4 regions of the Neisseria oralis genome follow, and region 4 is predicted to be linked to each of the others. Evidence: predicted binding sites of a transcription regulator. Region 4 holds the regulator's gene; each other region holds the start of a gene.
The links. The regulator FNR, encoded in region 4, switches genes on or off when oxygen is low (the NO sensors DNR and NnrR bind a similar motif). The targets are predictions, from matches to a motif close to TTGATNNNNATCAA.
Positions count from the first base shown of each region.

Region 1: ACI43T_RS09845 (FeoA family protein) is a predicted target of FNR. The motif match lies at 1,513-1,526, and genes of this name have one in related genera.
Region 2: ubiU (ubiquinone anaerobic biosynthesis protein UbiU) is a predicted target of FNR. The motif match lies at 1,895-1,908, and genes of this name have one in related genera.
Region 3: pflB (formate C-acetyltransferase) is a predicted target of FNR. The motif match lies at 1,127-1,140, and genes of this name have one in related genera.

Region 1 covers NZ_JBJGEB010000010.1:68,095-71,259, reverse strand. The annotation lists gene ACI43T_RS09855 (choline/carnitine O-acyltransferase) at 1-551, shown strand, start outside; gene ACI43T_RS09850 (NAD(P)H-hydrate epimerase) at 769-1,416, opposite strand; gene ACI43T_RS09845 (FeoA family protein) at 1,735-2,001, shown strand; gene feoB (ferrous iron transporter B) at 2,165-3,165, shown strand, end outside.
Region 2 covers NZ_JBJGEB010000004.1:86,676-89,840, forward strand. The annotation lists gene ACI43T_RS04990 (U32 family peptidase) at 1-782, opposite strand, end outside; gene ubiU (ubiquinone anaerobic biosynthesis protein UbiU) at 793-1,800, opposite strand; gene ACI43T_RS05000 (site-specific recombinase) at 2,101-3,165, shown strand, end outside.
Region 3 covers NZ_JBJGEB010000005.1:102,878-106,042, forward strand. The annotation lists gene ACI43T_RS06290 (adenylosuccinate synthase) at 1-910, shown strand, start outside; gene pflB (formate C-acetyltransferase) at 1,269-3,165, shown strand, end outside.
Region 4 covers NZ_JBJGEB010000003.1:159,873-163,037, reverse strand. The annotation lists gene ACI43T_RS04120 (CysB family HTH-type transcriptional regulator) at 1-861, shown strand, start outside; gene fnr (fumarate/nitrate reduction transcriptional regulator Fnr) at 950-1,684, opposite strand; gene hemN (oxygen-independent coproporphyrinogen III oxidase) at 1,836-3,165, shown strand, end outside.

The DNA.
Region 1 (3,165 bases), on a different contig from region 4:
AGTTCCTCCTGCAATACGCCCAACTCACTACCTACGGCAGCGTCCGCAACACATACGAAGCCGTTGATGTGAGCCACTTCAAAAACGGCCGTACCGAATGCGTGCGCCCCGTTTCCAACGAATCGCTGGTCTTCGTCGGCACCTTATTGCAGGAAAAACCCTCCCGCGAAGCGCTGGATGCCGCATTGGCCGAACATAAAGCCCGCATCAAAGCCAGCAAACTCGGCCAAGGCGCCAACCGCCACCTGCTCGGCCTGCAACTGATGGCAACCAAAGCAAACAGTGAGATTCCTGAATTTTTTAAAGACGAAGGCTACCAAACCTTTACCACCGATTTCCTCTCCACCTCAACCGTAGGCGACAACAGCACAGTAGTGAACTTTGCCTTTGCCCCCACCTCGGTTGGCGGCTTGGGCATCAACTACACCATTACGCCCGAAGGCTGGCTGTATACGGTAAGCCATACCCAAGAGCAACAACAGAAAGTCAACGTATTTGTGGAGGCCTTGAAAGTTGGCGGGAAACATTTGCTCGAATTTCTCAATGCTTGACGGAATGCCTACCTGAAAGCCCGTTTTTCTTTTCAGGCAGGCAACCTCTGGCCGGAGAAACCAGCTTTCCAGCGGGGATGGGGACAAAGAAGGACGCAACCGTACCCGCCGTATCCAATCTCAAAAACAACGTCGTCTGAAAACAGGCATAGCAGGTTTCGCTAATGCCGTATTTTCAGACGACGTTTTTATTTTATCTAAACCACCCCAAAGAGGGCTACTCTATCCCAATATCCAAACACACGGTTTCGCCGCAATATGCTTTGCCTGCTTCAGTCATATGCGCGGGTTTGTAGGCGGCGAAGGCGTAAGTCAGGTCGGCGCGGAAGGTGTCTTTGTCTGCTTCGCCGGTGTCGCAGTTCAGCCCGGTCGGGATGTCTAACGCGATTTTGAAGCCGTCGGCTTGATTCAGCAGACGGCAGACGGCGGCGGCTGTTTCGGGCAATGCGCCGCTGAAGCCTGTTCCGAAAATGCCTTCGATAATGAGGCCGTAACCTGTTTTCAGAGTGCGAAGCCTGCCTGTGGTACGGCCTTCCAGTTCGTCGGGTCGGATAAAGCTGACGCCGTCCGAATGATTCAAACGCTCGCGGTTCAACTGCGCTAGCGGCGACAGTTTATCTCCCAAGACGAAAACAACATCTACCCGCCAATCCTGTTCGGACAACACGCGCGCGATGACCAAACCGTCGCCGCCGTTGTTGCCCTTGCCGCAAACAATCAACGCGCGTCCTGCTTTCGGGAAACGGCGCAGCAAATCCGCCGCGGCGGCTTGTCCCGCGTTTTCCATCAGTTGCTCGAAAGTCGTGCCTTTATCGACTGCCATTTGTTCGTGTTCGCGCATTTCTGCAGCGGTGTAGATTTTCATCATTCGCTCCTTTGGTCTTTACTGCTCTATAAAACATCCAAACGAAAACCTTATCAATAGCCCTGCCTAACTTTCACAACGAATCATTCGCTTTCTTTGATTTGTCGCAAGAGGTCGTCTGAAAATAAGGAACTTGGTGGCTTTGGATTTGATTTTTATGTTAACAAGATTTATTATCATAATAAAATAAAGCGATAAACAATCAAAATTACTTCTTTTGCGGGAACAGGCGTTGGGACATACCTTTGCCCTGTACTGTGTCCAATTCGTCTTTACTGGCTGTCTCTTTTTCAATCGACAACGAAAGTAAAACACCCTATGTCTGCCATACCATTGTCAAAACTCAGTAAAGGCGCGGTCGCGCACATCGATTCCATCGTCCCCAATCCGACTTTCGGCGAACTCGACCCGCTGGTTACGCGCCGCCTTGCCGATTTGGGCTTTTCCGGCGGAATGCCGCTGCAGGTGATTGCCGTCGGCGGATTCGGACGCGGCCCGTTTGCCGTGCGGTTGGGCAACCAGTCGCAATTTTCGTTGCGGCAGGAAGAGGCGGGAAAAATTATGTGCCATGTGATTAACGGCTGACTTACGCCGTACCCACAGGCAGGCTTCGCACTCTGAAAATGTGGCAAAGGCGGATTGAATCTGACCGCTCTATCCTTTTCAGACGGCCTTAGGCAGTCTGGAAGCGTAGTTTCAACGCCCTTCCCCAACTCCATCACACAAACAAAAAAGGAGAATTCAATTCATGGAACTAAGCTATTTTGCCTTGATCGGTGCGCCAAACTGCGGCAAAACCGTTCTGTTCAACGGTTTGACCGGCGCCCATGCCAAGGTTGCCAATTATCCGGGCGTAACGGTCGATAAGCGCGAGGGCGCCTTCCTCGACGATGCTGCCGTCCGCATTATCGACCTGCCGGGCACATACAGCCTACGCACGACCAGCCCCGACGAAGCGGTGGCAAAAGATGTGGCAGTGGGCAAACTGGGCATTCCGCCCGACGCCATCATTGCCGTTGCCGACGCGACCAACCTGCGTATGACCCTGCGCATGATTCTGGAACTGAAAACGCTGGGACTGCCTATGGTGGTGTCGCTGAACATGAGCGACGTTGCCCGCAAAAGGGGCTTGAATATCGATGCGGCCAAACTGAGCGAACTGCTGGGCGTACCCGTTTTGGAAACGGTGGCGGTAAGCGCGTCGGGCATACACGCGGTGCGCGAGGCGGTGGCCAAACTGCCGCGCAAACGCTCTTTCCCTGCCAGCCCCGCCTCTGCCGAACGCACGCTCGATGCGCTGGAGAGCGACAAACTTTATCAAGAAGTCGAATCGATTTTGGCACAGGTCGTCCGCACGGAAATGACGCTGCCGGCATGGCATAAGAAACTGGACGACATCGTGCTGCATCCTGTGCTGGGTATGATTCTGCTGCTGGTCATCCTGTTTATGGTGTTTCAAGCGGTTTACACTTGGGCGGCGCCGATTATGGACGCCATCGAAGGCGGCTTTACCGCGCTGGGCGAATGGGTCGGCGCGAATATGGCGCCGGGCATCCTCAACGACTTGCTCGTCAACGGCGTGATTGCCGGTACCGGCAGCGTGTTGGTGTTCCTGCCGCAGATTACGATCCTGTTTGCCTTCATCCTGCTTTTGGAAGATTCCGGCTACCTGCCGCGCGCGGCATTCCTGCTGGATAACGTGATGGCGAAAAGCGGCCTGTCCGGACGCTCGTTCATCCCGCTCCTGTC
Region 2 (3,165 bases), on a different contig from region 4:
ACGTCGCGGTGCAGGCGGATGATTTCGGTCATGCCGTGCATCTGCGGTGACAGGCGCAGCATATTCACGCTGATTTGCCGCAAATCTTCATGGTGCGGCAGCAGGTTTTGGCAGCCGTAAGACATGGTTTGGATACCGTTGATGGTTAAAAACGGTTTGCCTTCGCGGGTATTCATATCCATGCCTTGTTCGTAATCGAGGCAGCGGAATTCGCAGCCGTCTTTGTTCAGGTTGTAATGCCGCGCGGTAAAGCAGCGCGACGAATAGGCAAGCGGCATTTTGCCCCAGGCGAAAAGTTCGGTTTCGATGCCGTCTGAAACGGCGGCGATGGCGGCAACCTTGTCTCGGCTCAACTCGGACGGCGCAATCCAGCGGAACGTACCCAGTTTGCGGAATACGTCCAGCGTGGATTCGTTGTAAATATTCAGGCTGGCACCGGCGACAAACGGGATGCCGTGTTCGCGCGCCAGCTTGACCGCGCCCATGTCGTTGGCTTCGACTTTGAATTTGTCCTGTCCGGTGATTTTGCGCAGGCGTTTCAAGTCGGATTCGCTCTCAAGCAGAACCTGCGACGAAAGGATGATTTCCTTGCCGCTGTCGGCCAAGTCTTCCGCCAGCCCGAACCAGTCGGCAAAGCGCATTTTCTGGCGGCGCGAGCACACCACTTCGCCCAAATAAACCGTGTCCACCGGCGCATCCAGCATGGAAGCGTAAAATTCCAACAGCGCTTCCTTCTGCCAGAAAAACAAAACCGGCCCCAACGATAATTTCATTGGATTCATCCTTTTCCCCTTATTTCCACGGGCGGCTGTACGCGCCCAAAGTAGTCTGATGCCCTTCCGAAACTTTGCTCAAAGCATTGTTCCATAGCGGATTGACTTTGAAATGCTCCGGATTGGCGGCGGCCGCATCCAAGGCCTGACGCAGCGATTTGGTTACTTGCGCCGTGTACATCGGGCTGCGCTGGCGGCCTTCTATTTTGATGGCGGAAACGCCGATTTTGATGAGTTCGGGCAACATTTCCAAAACATTCAGGCTGGTCGGTTCTTCCAGCGCGTAATACGTTTCGTCGTTCACCTCGAAACGGCCTTTGCACAGGGTCGGATAACCGGCCGGTTCGTCCGGTTTGTACTGGTCGATCAATACCTGATTCAGCCGCACGTTCATACGGTCGGGAAGCTGCTCCCAGCGCACGGCCTTCGCCGGCGAACACACGCCCTGCATATTCGGCGATTCACCCGTCGCATAACTCGATAAAATGCAGCGCCCTTCCACCATGACGCACAAACTGCCGAAACCGAACACTTCGATTTCCACATCGGTATTGTCGATAACGTGTTTGACCTGATCCACGGTCAACACGCGCGGCAACACGGCGCGGCGGACGCCGAACAGCTCCTTCATCATATTGATGGCCTCGTAATTGGTGGCCGACCCCTGCACCGACATGTGCAGCCGCAGGTTCGGATACCGTTCCGCCACATAGGCCATAACGGCGGGGTCGGCGACAATTACCGCATCCGCGCCAAGCTCTGCCGCCGTATCCACCGCGGCATACCAGCGCGCCACCTGCCCGGCCTGTGCGAACGTATTAATCGCCATCAGCACATTGCGTCCGCGCGCATGGGCGTAGGCCACGCCCTCCCGCGCCGACTTCATGTCGAAATTCAAACCGGGGAAGTTACGCGCATTGGTCGCGTCTTTCAGCCCCATGTATACCGTGTCCGCACCGTTGTCCACCGCCGTTTTCAGAGCGGGCAGGTTACCGGCGGGACAAACCAATTCGGGAATTTTCCGCATTTCGTGTTCCTTGTCCGGCGACGGAATACCGTCGCCCATCAATCAATATTTTGTATTAATCCGACTATTTTATTGATTAAACACACAAAATATAATGACTTAAATCAAACCGCAAAATCCGTTTTGACAAAAGCATATCGCTTACAAAATCTTAACGGTTTTTATTTTTTATATATTTCATACGCTTAAAATTTTTAACTAGTTCAAATAGTCAATACTTGATTTATAATTTTATTTATTGCATTTATTAATTTTTACAATCAACTTGGCTCATACCGTGTTCTATGAAATAATGAAGACATGAAAAAACTCACTTCACAAAACCTCGGCCCGATGTTGGCCGAACATCTGCCTGATACCGATTTTGTTTTAATACTCAACGCACTAATAGAATTTCTCCGCCAAGGGGGCAAAAAACGGGCCTCAGTCCGATTCAATCTGCTCCTCAACTCCCTCGAACAAGACGAAAACCTTTGCCGGCAATTCAGCCAACGCTTTTACGGTTGGTTGGCGCAAGTTCACGTTTACCCCGCCTTGGTAAAACTGGGTATATTTTCTCGCCACAGCTTTACCCGCGAAATGAGCATCCGCATCTACGAGCGGTTCAGCCCTTCCTACAAAGACTTCGGCAATCTGCGCGAAGTCTTCCTGTATTTGTTCCACTCCGAAAACGACGAAAAATGGTTGCAGCAGATCAGTTTGAAACAATGGCTGGCGCTTTCCCGGCTGCTGCGCCGGCATACCGACGCGGCCCTGCTTCAGACGGCCTCAAGGCAGCTTGTGCAGGCAAGGCTGCGCGCGATGGAAATGCTGGCGATATGGATTGCCTCCGAGGCGCTCGAACCCGATTTAATCCGCCTCGCGCCCAAACTGCTGGAAGCCGATTCCGCCTTCGTCGCCTTACAACGGGAAACGGCAAAACTGACCGAACACTATTGCAACGATACCGCCCCCTACGACACCGCCCACCTGGAGGTCATGTTCGACCAATGCCGCACGCAGATTGACTACCTGCGCCGCCGTGGGACGGGCGCCGGTTCCGGTTCGTCGGTCAAGGTGGCGCACCTGCTGGAACGTTTGCAACAGACTTTGGACCGGCTGAAACTGCTCATCGACATCCAAACCCACCCCGAAAACAACCGCTTCAAACTCACCCTGCTGCACTCGCTGACCTATGCCGCCGTAGAGCAGTACAGCACGCGCTACCTGCGCAGAAGCAGCATCAGGATGCTGGCAAAAAGCATCACCGAAAACAAAAGCCAGCACGGCGAACACTACATCACCCGCAACAAGCGCGAATATCTGAATATGTTTTTTTCCGCGGCGGGCGGCGGCATTCTGATCGCCCTGATGGCGCTGCATAAA
Region 3 (3,165 bases), on a different contig from region 4:
GACCGGTCGCGGCATCGGTCCGGCTTACGAAGACAAAGTCGCCCGTCGGGCCATCCGCGTGGTGGATTTGCTCCGTCCTAAGCAGCTGGCCGAAAAGCTGGAATCGGTTTTGGCCTATTACAATGTCCAGTTGCAGCATCTGCATGGTGCCGAGCCGGTAAAGGCGGAGGACGTGATGGCCGTCATTGAAAAAATCGCGCCGCGCATCGTGCCGATGATCACCGACGTTTCACGCGTGCTGACCGAGAAAAACCGCAAAGGCGAGCAGTTGTTGTTTGAAGGCGCGCAGGGCACGCTGCTGGACATCGACTACGGGACTTATCCGTTCGTAACCTCGTCCAACTGCTTGGCGGGAGCCGCGTCTGCCGGAGCGGGCGTTGCGCCGCAAATGCTGGATTATGTGCTGGGTATCGTCAAAGCCTATACTACCCGCGTCGGTTCCGGACCGTTTCCGACCGAATTGTTTGACGAAGTGGGCGCGGGATTGGCCGAGCGCGGCAATGAATTCGGTTCGGTAACCGGCCGTGCGCGCCGTTGCGGCTGGTTTGATGCGGCTGCGTTGAAACGCTCTATCCAAGTCAATGGCATTTCGGGTATGTGCATCACCAAACTGGACGTCATGGACGGTATTGAAAACATCAATATCTGCGTCGGTTACGAACTGCCCGACGGCAGCAAGACCGACATCCTGCCTTTCGGCGCGGATGCGGTGGCAGGCTGCAAACCGGTTTACGAAACTATGCCGGGTTGGAAGGAATCGACGTTCGGCGTGAAAAGTTATGACGCATTACCGGACAATGCCAAAGCCTATCTGAAGCGTATCGAGGAAGTTTGCGGCGCACCCGTGGCCATTGTTTCCACCGGTCCCGACCGCGAAGAAACCATCGTATTGCACCATCCGTTTGCCTGATGCCGATGCCGACGGTTTTAAAAAGAAATGCGCCCCGCAGCCAGAATGCTTGCGGGGCTTTTTAATATTGGTTTACGAAGATTGGAGGCCGTCTGAAAAGATTTGTTGTCTTTAAAGTTGCAGATACGGTTTTCAGACGGCCTCATAATATTCATTCTTAAGGTATAAGAGAATGGGTGCGCCTGTGCCGGTTTTCAAATAAATCCGCACGGATATTTGATATACATCAAGCGTTTGTGTCGCGTGTAGTAATGTTTCAGAATCGGTATTACTTTGAGCGGGCAATAGTGATATTATTTTAAATAACAAGATTTTTTTAGTATTGTATCCAACCGATTCATCTGATTAGGAGCTTGATATGTCAACCGATATACAACAACGCCCCGCCGCTTGGGAAGGTTTTGTCGGCGGTAATTGGGAAACCAATGTCGACGTGCGCGATTTTATTCAGAAAAACTACACGCCTTATGAAGGCGATGCGTCTTTCCTCGCACCTGCGACCGAGGCTACGACCAAATTGTGGGCGGAAGTGATGGAAGGCATCAAAGTCGAAAACCGCACGCACGAACCTTACAAAATCGACGCGCAAGTCGTGTCCGGCATTACCAGTCATGCACCGGGCTATATCAATAAAAATTTGGAAACCATCGTCGGTCTGCAAACAGACGAGCCTCTGAAACGCTCAATCATGCCGTTTGGCGGTTTGAAAATGGTACAAGACGCATGCAAGGTGTACAACGTCGAGTTGAACCCCGAAGTCAGCGAAATCTTCACCAAATACCGTAAAACCCACAACCAAGGCGTGTTTGACGTTTATACGCCCGACATCCGCCGTTGCCGCAAATCCGGTGTGATTACCGGCTTGCCGGATGCTTACGGCCGCGGCCGCATCATCGGCGACTACCGTCGCGTGGCGTTGTACGGTATCGATTTTCTGATGGCCGACAAATTCAACCAATTCAATTCGCTGCAAGCCGATTTGGAAAACGGTGTGAATCTGGAAGAAGTTATCCGCCGCCGCGAAGAAATCAATGACCAATACAAAGCCTTGGGTCAAATGAAAGAAATGGCGGCCTCTTACGGCTACGACATTTCCGGCCCTGCGAAAAATGCGCAAGAAGCCATCCAATGGACTTACTTCGCCTACCTTGCCGCCGTTAAATCGCAAAACGGCGCCGCCATGTCGTTCGGCCGCGTGTCTTCGTTCTTGGATATTTACATCGAGCGCGACCTGAAAAACGGCGTGATTACCGAAACCCAAGCGCAAGAGTTTATCGACCATTTGGTGATGAAACTGCGTATGGTTCGTTTCCTGCGCACGCCCGAATACGACCAACTCTTCTCCGGCGACCCAATTTGGGCAACCGAATCCATCGGCGGTATGGGTTTGGACGGCCGCACGCTGGTAACGCGCACCAACTTCCGCGTGCTGCACACCCTGTACAACATGGGTCCGTCTCCCGAACCGAACATTACCGTGTTGTGGTCCGAACAACTGCCGCAAGGCTTTAAAGAATTTTGCGCCAAAGTGTCCATCGACACTTCGTCCATCCAGTATGAAAACGACGATTTAATGCGTCCGGACTTCAACAGCGACGACTACGCCATTGCCTGCTGCGTCAGCCCGATGGTAATCGGCAAACAAATGCAGTTCTTCGGCGCACGCGCCAACTTGGCGAAAACCCTGCTGTACGCAATCAACGGCGGCGTGGACGAGAAATCCAAAGACCAGGTCGGCCCGAAAACCGAACCGATTATGGACGAAGTCTTGGACTACGACACTGTCTTTGCGCGCATGGACAAATTCATGGATTGGCTGGCAACCCAATACGTTACCGCGCTGAACATCATCCATTACATGCACGACAAATACAGTTACGAAGCTGCGCTGATGGCGCTGCACGACCGCGACGTGAAACGCACTATGGCTTGCGGTATCGCCGGTTTGTCTGTGGCCGCCGACTCGCTGTCAGCCATCAAATACGCCAAAGTCAAACCGATTCGCGACGAAAACGGTATTGCCGTCGACTTTGAAATCGAAGGCGAATATCCGCAGTTCGGTAACAACGACGACCGCGTGGACGACATCGCCTGCGACTTGGTGGAACGCTTCATGAAAAAAGTGGCAACCCACAAAACTTACCGTAACGCAACGCCGACCCAGTCCGTGCTGACCATTACCTCCAACGTCGTGTACGGCAAAAAAACCGGCAACACGCCGGACGGCCGCCGCGCAGGCGCACCGTTCGGTCCGG
Region 4 (3,165 bases):
CCCGGCATTTCCAAACAAATCCGCTTGTTGGAAGAGGAGCTGGGCGTCCAAATCTTTATCCGCAGCGGTAAACGCGTAGTTTCAGTGTCTCAGCCCGGTAAGGCTGTTTTGGAACTGTCCGAGAGGATTTTGCGCGACGTGCAGAATATCAAAAATATCGGTAGTGAATTTACCGACCATGACAGTGGTTCGCTGACCATTGCGACCACTCATACGCAAGCACGTTATGCGTTGCCGGAAATTGTGGCCCGATTCGTTCGGAGCTATCCCAAAGTGCAGTTAACCATCAAGCAGGGCAGCCCTTCGGCGATTGCCCAAATGGTTAGCGGAGGGGAAGCGGATATCGGCATTATCACCGAAGCTATTGATGACCATCCCGAATTGTGCAAATTGCCCTGCTACGAATGGAACCATGCCGTTATTGTGCCGCAAGACCACCCGCTGCTTGATTGCCGCCATCCTTTAAGCTTGAAAGATTTAGCTTCTTTCCCCTTGGTTACTTACGAATTTGCTTTTAACAATGGCAGCAGTATTGCCCGCGCTTTTGCCAGAGCCCGTTTGGAACAGCCTGCCGTCGCATTGTCTGCCGCGGATACGGATGTTTTAAAAACCTATGTCAAACTGGGGTTGGGCGTGGGCGTTATGGCAAAAATGGCTTATAACCCGCAGGCCGACCAAGATTTACAGCTAATCGATGCAGCCCATCTTTTCGAACCGTCTCCAACATGGATTGCCTTGCGGTCCGATACTTATTTGCGGGGCTATACATACGATTTTATCAATCTGTTTGCCCCCAAATTGAACCGTGAAGCGGTTGACCGCATTCTTTATTCTCCGATTGTGGAAGATTATTCGATTTAGCAATGTACCTGTTTGCAAAATGGTTTCAAAAAGGCCGTCTGAAAACAAAATTTCAGACGGCCTTTTTGAAACCATTGTTCATTCTGACTTACATCGCATGTGTACAGCCCGACACCATTTTCTTCAATGCCTGAGGTTCCAAAATCTTGATATGTTTGTGTTCGACTTTTATCAAGCCGTCATGATGGAATTTCGATAATGTGCGGCTGACGGTTTCCAACTTCAGGCCGAGATAGCTGCCGATTTCTTCGCGCGACATGCGTAAGATAAAGTCATTGGCGGCAAATCCGCGTGAATACAAGCGGTTGGACAAGTTCAACAGGAAAGCGGCCAAGCGTTCTTCGGCACGCATATTGCCCAACAACAGCATCACGCCTTGATCACGCACGATTTCCCTGCTCAACAGGCGAAAAAAATGGGTTTGCAGGCTGGGGATGTTTTGTCCTAACTCTTCGATATGGCCGAAAGGCAGTTCGCATACCTCGCTGTCTTCCAATGCGACCGCGTCGCAACTGTGCGTATGCGAACAAATGCCGTCCATCCCGATAAGTTCGCCCGACATAAAAAAACCGGTTACTTGATCCCGCCCATCTTGGCTGGCGACGGTGGTTTTGAAAAAACCGGCCCTGATAGCAAAAAGTGAAGTAAACGGTTCTCCGGCGCGGAACAGAAATTCGCCTTTTTTCAAACGGCGGCTTTGACGTATTACCGCATCAAGCTGGGAAAATTCGTTCGGCATCAATCCGACAGGCAAGCACAGCTCGCGCAGCGAGCAGGTGGAACACAAAGTTTTCACCTGATGGGAAGCGTTGTGTGTGGTCATAACGGACAACCTTTTTTATAAAACTTCTGCATTCGGAGCATATTTAGGTATTGACTGATACCGAGGCAGGTTTATCATAATGCGGCATTCTATCAAACTACTGAAACTTTGACTAATTCATTAATTTCTATATAAAACGCAATACCGTGCCATGAAAATAATCTCCATTAAAAACAATGAAGAACCGGAATTCGACCGCCAACTGATAGCCAGCCTGCCCGCTACGGGCCCGCGCTATACCTCTTACCCAACCGCCGACCGCTTCCACGACGGCTTCCGTGAAACCGAATATGTCAAAGCACTCGAACTGCGCGGCATCGGCGCGCTCAACAAACCGCTGTCGCTCTATATCCACATTCCCTTCTGCAACACCATCTGTTACTACTGCGGCTGCAACAAAATCATCACCAAAGACAAAAGCCGCGCCGATGCCTACATCGAATACCTCGAAAAAGAAATGGAACTGCTCGCCCCTCACTTGGGCGGGAGGCACCGGCTCGCCCAACTGCATTTCGGCGGCGGCACTCCGACTTTCCTGAGCGACGACCAGCTTGAACGCGTATTCCATATGATACGCAAACATTTCCAACTGATTCCCGACGGAGAATACTCCATCGAAATCGACCCGCGCAAAGTCAGCCGCGATACCGTACTCATGCTCGGCAAACTCGGCTTCAACCGCATGAGCGTCGGCATCCAAGATTTCGATCCGAAAGTACAGGCCGCCGTCAACCGCATCCAAAGCTACGAAGAAACCAAAGAAGTCATTGATGCCGCCCGCGAAGCCGGATTCAAATCCGTCAGCGTCGATTTGATTTACGGCCTGCCGCATCAAACCGCCGAAAGCATCAAAACCACCATCGACACCGTATTGTCGCTCGACCCCGACCGCCTCGCCCTCTACCACTATGCCCACCTGCCGCATATTTTCAAACCGCAACGCCGTATCGACACCGACGCCGTCCCCGGCAGCGAAGAAAAGTTGGACATGCTGCAATACTGCGTCCAAACCCTGACCCGCCGCGGCTATGTGTTTATCGGGATGGATCATTTCGCCAAACCCGACGACGAACTCTCCGTCGCTCTGCGGGAAGGCCTGCTGCAACGCAATTTCCAAGGCTATTCCACCTATGCCGACTGCGATTTGGTGGCTATCGGCGTATCTTCCATCGGTAAAATCGGCAGCACCTACTCTCAAAACGAGCGCAACATCGACGACTACTACGCCGCCATAGACGCAGGCCACCTGCCCGTCATGCGCGGCTATCAGCTCAATCAGGACGACCTGTTGCGCCGCACCGTCATTCAGGACCTGATGTGCCGTTTCGCCCTGGACTACCGCGCCTATGAAAGCGTATTCGGCATACCGTTCGGCCATTACTTCAAAGAAGAACTGGCCGATTTGCAGCAACTGGCGGAACTGGGGCTTGTCCGCCTCTCGTCGCACGGGCTGAAAGTTACCCCCAAAGGCCGCTTCCTGA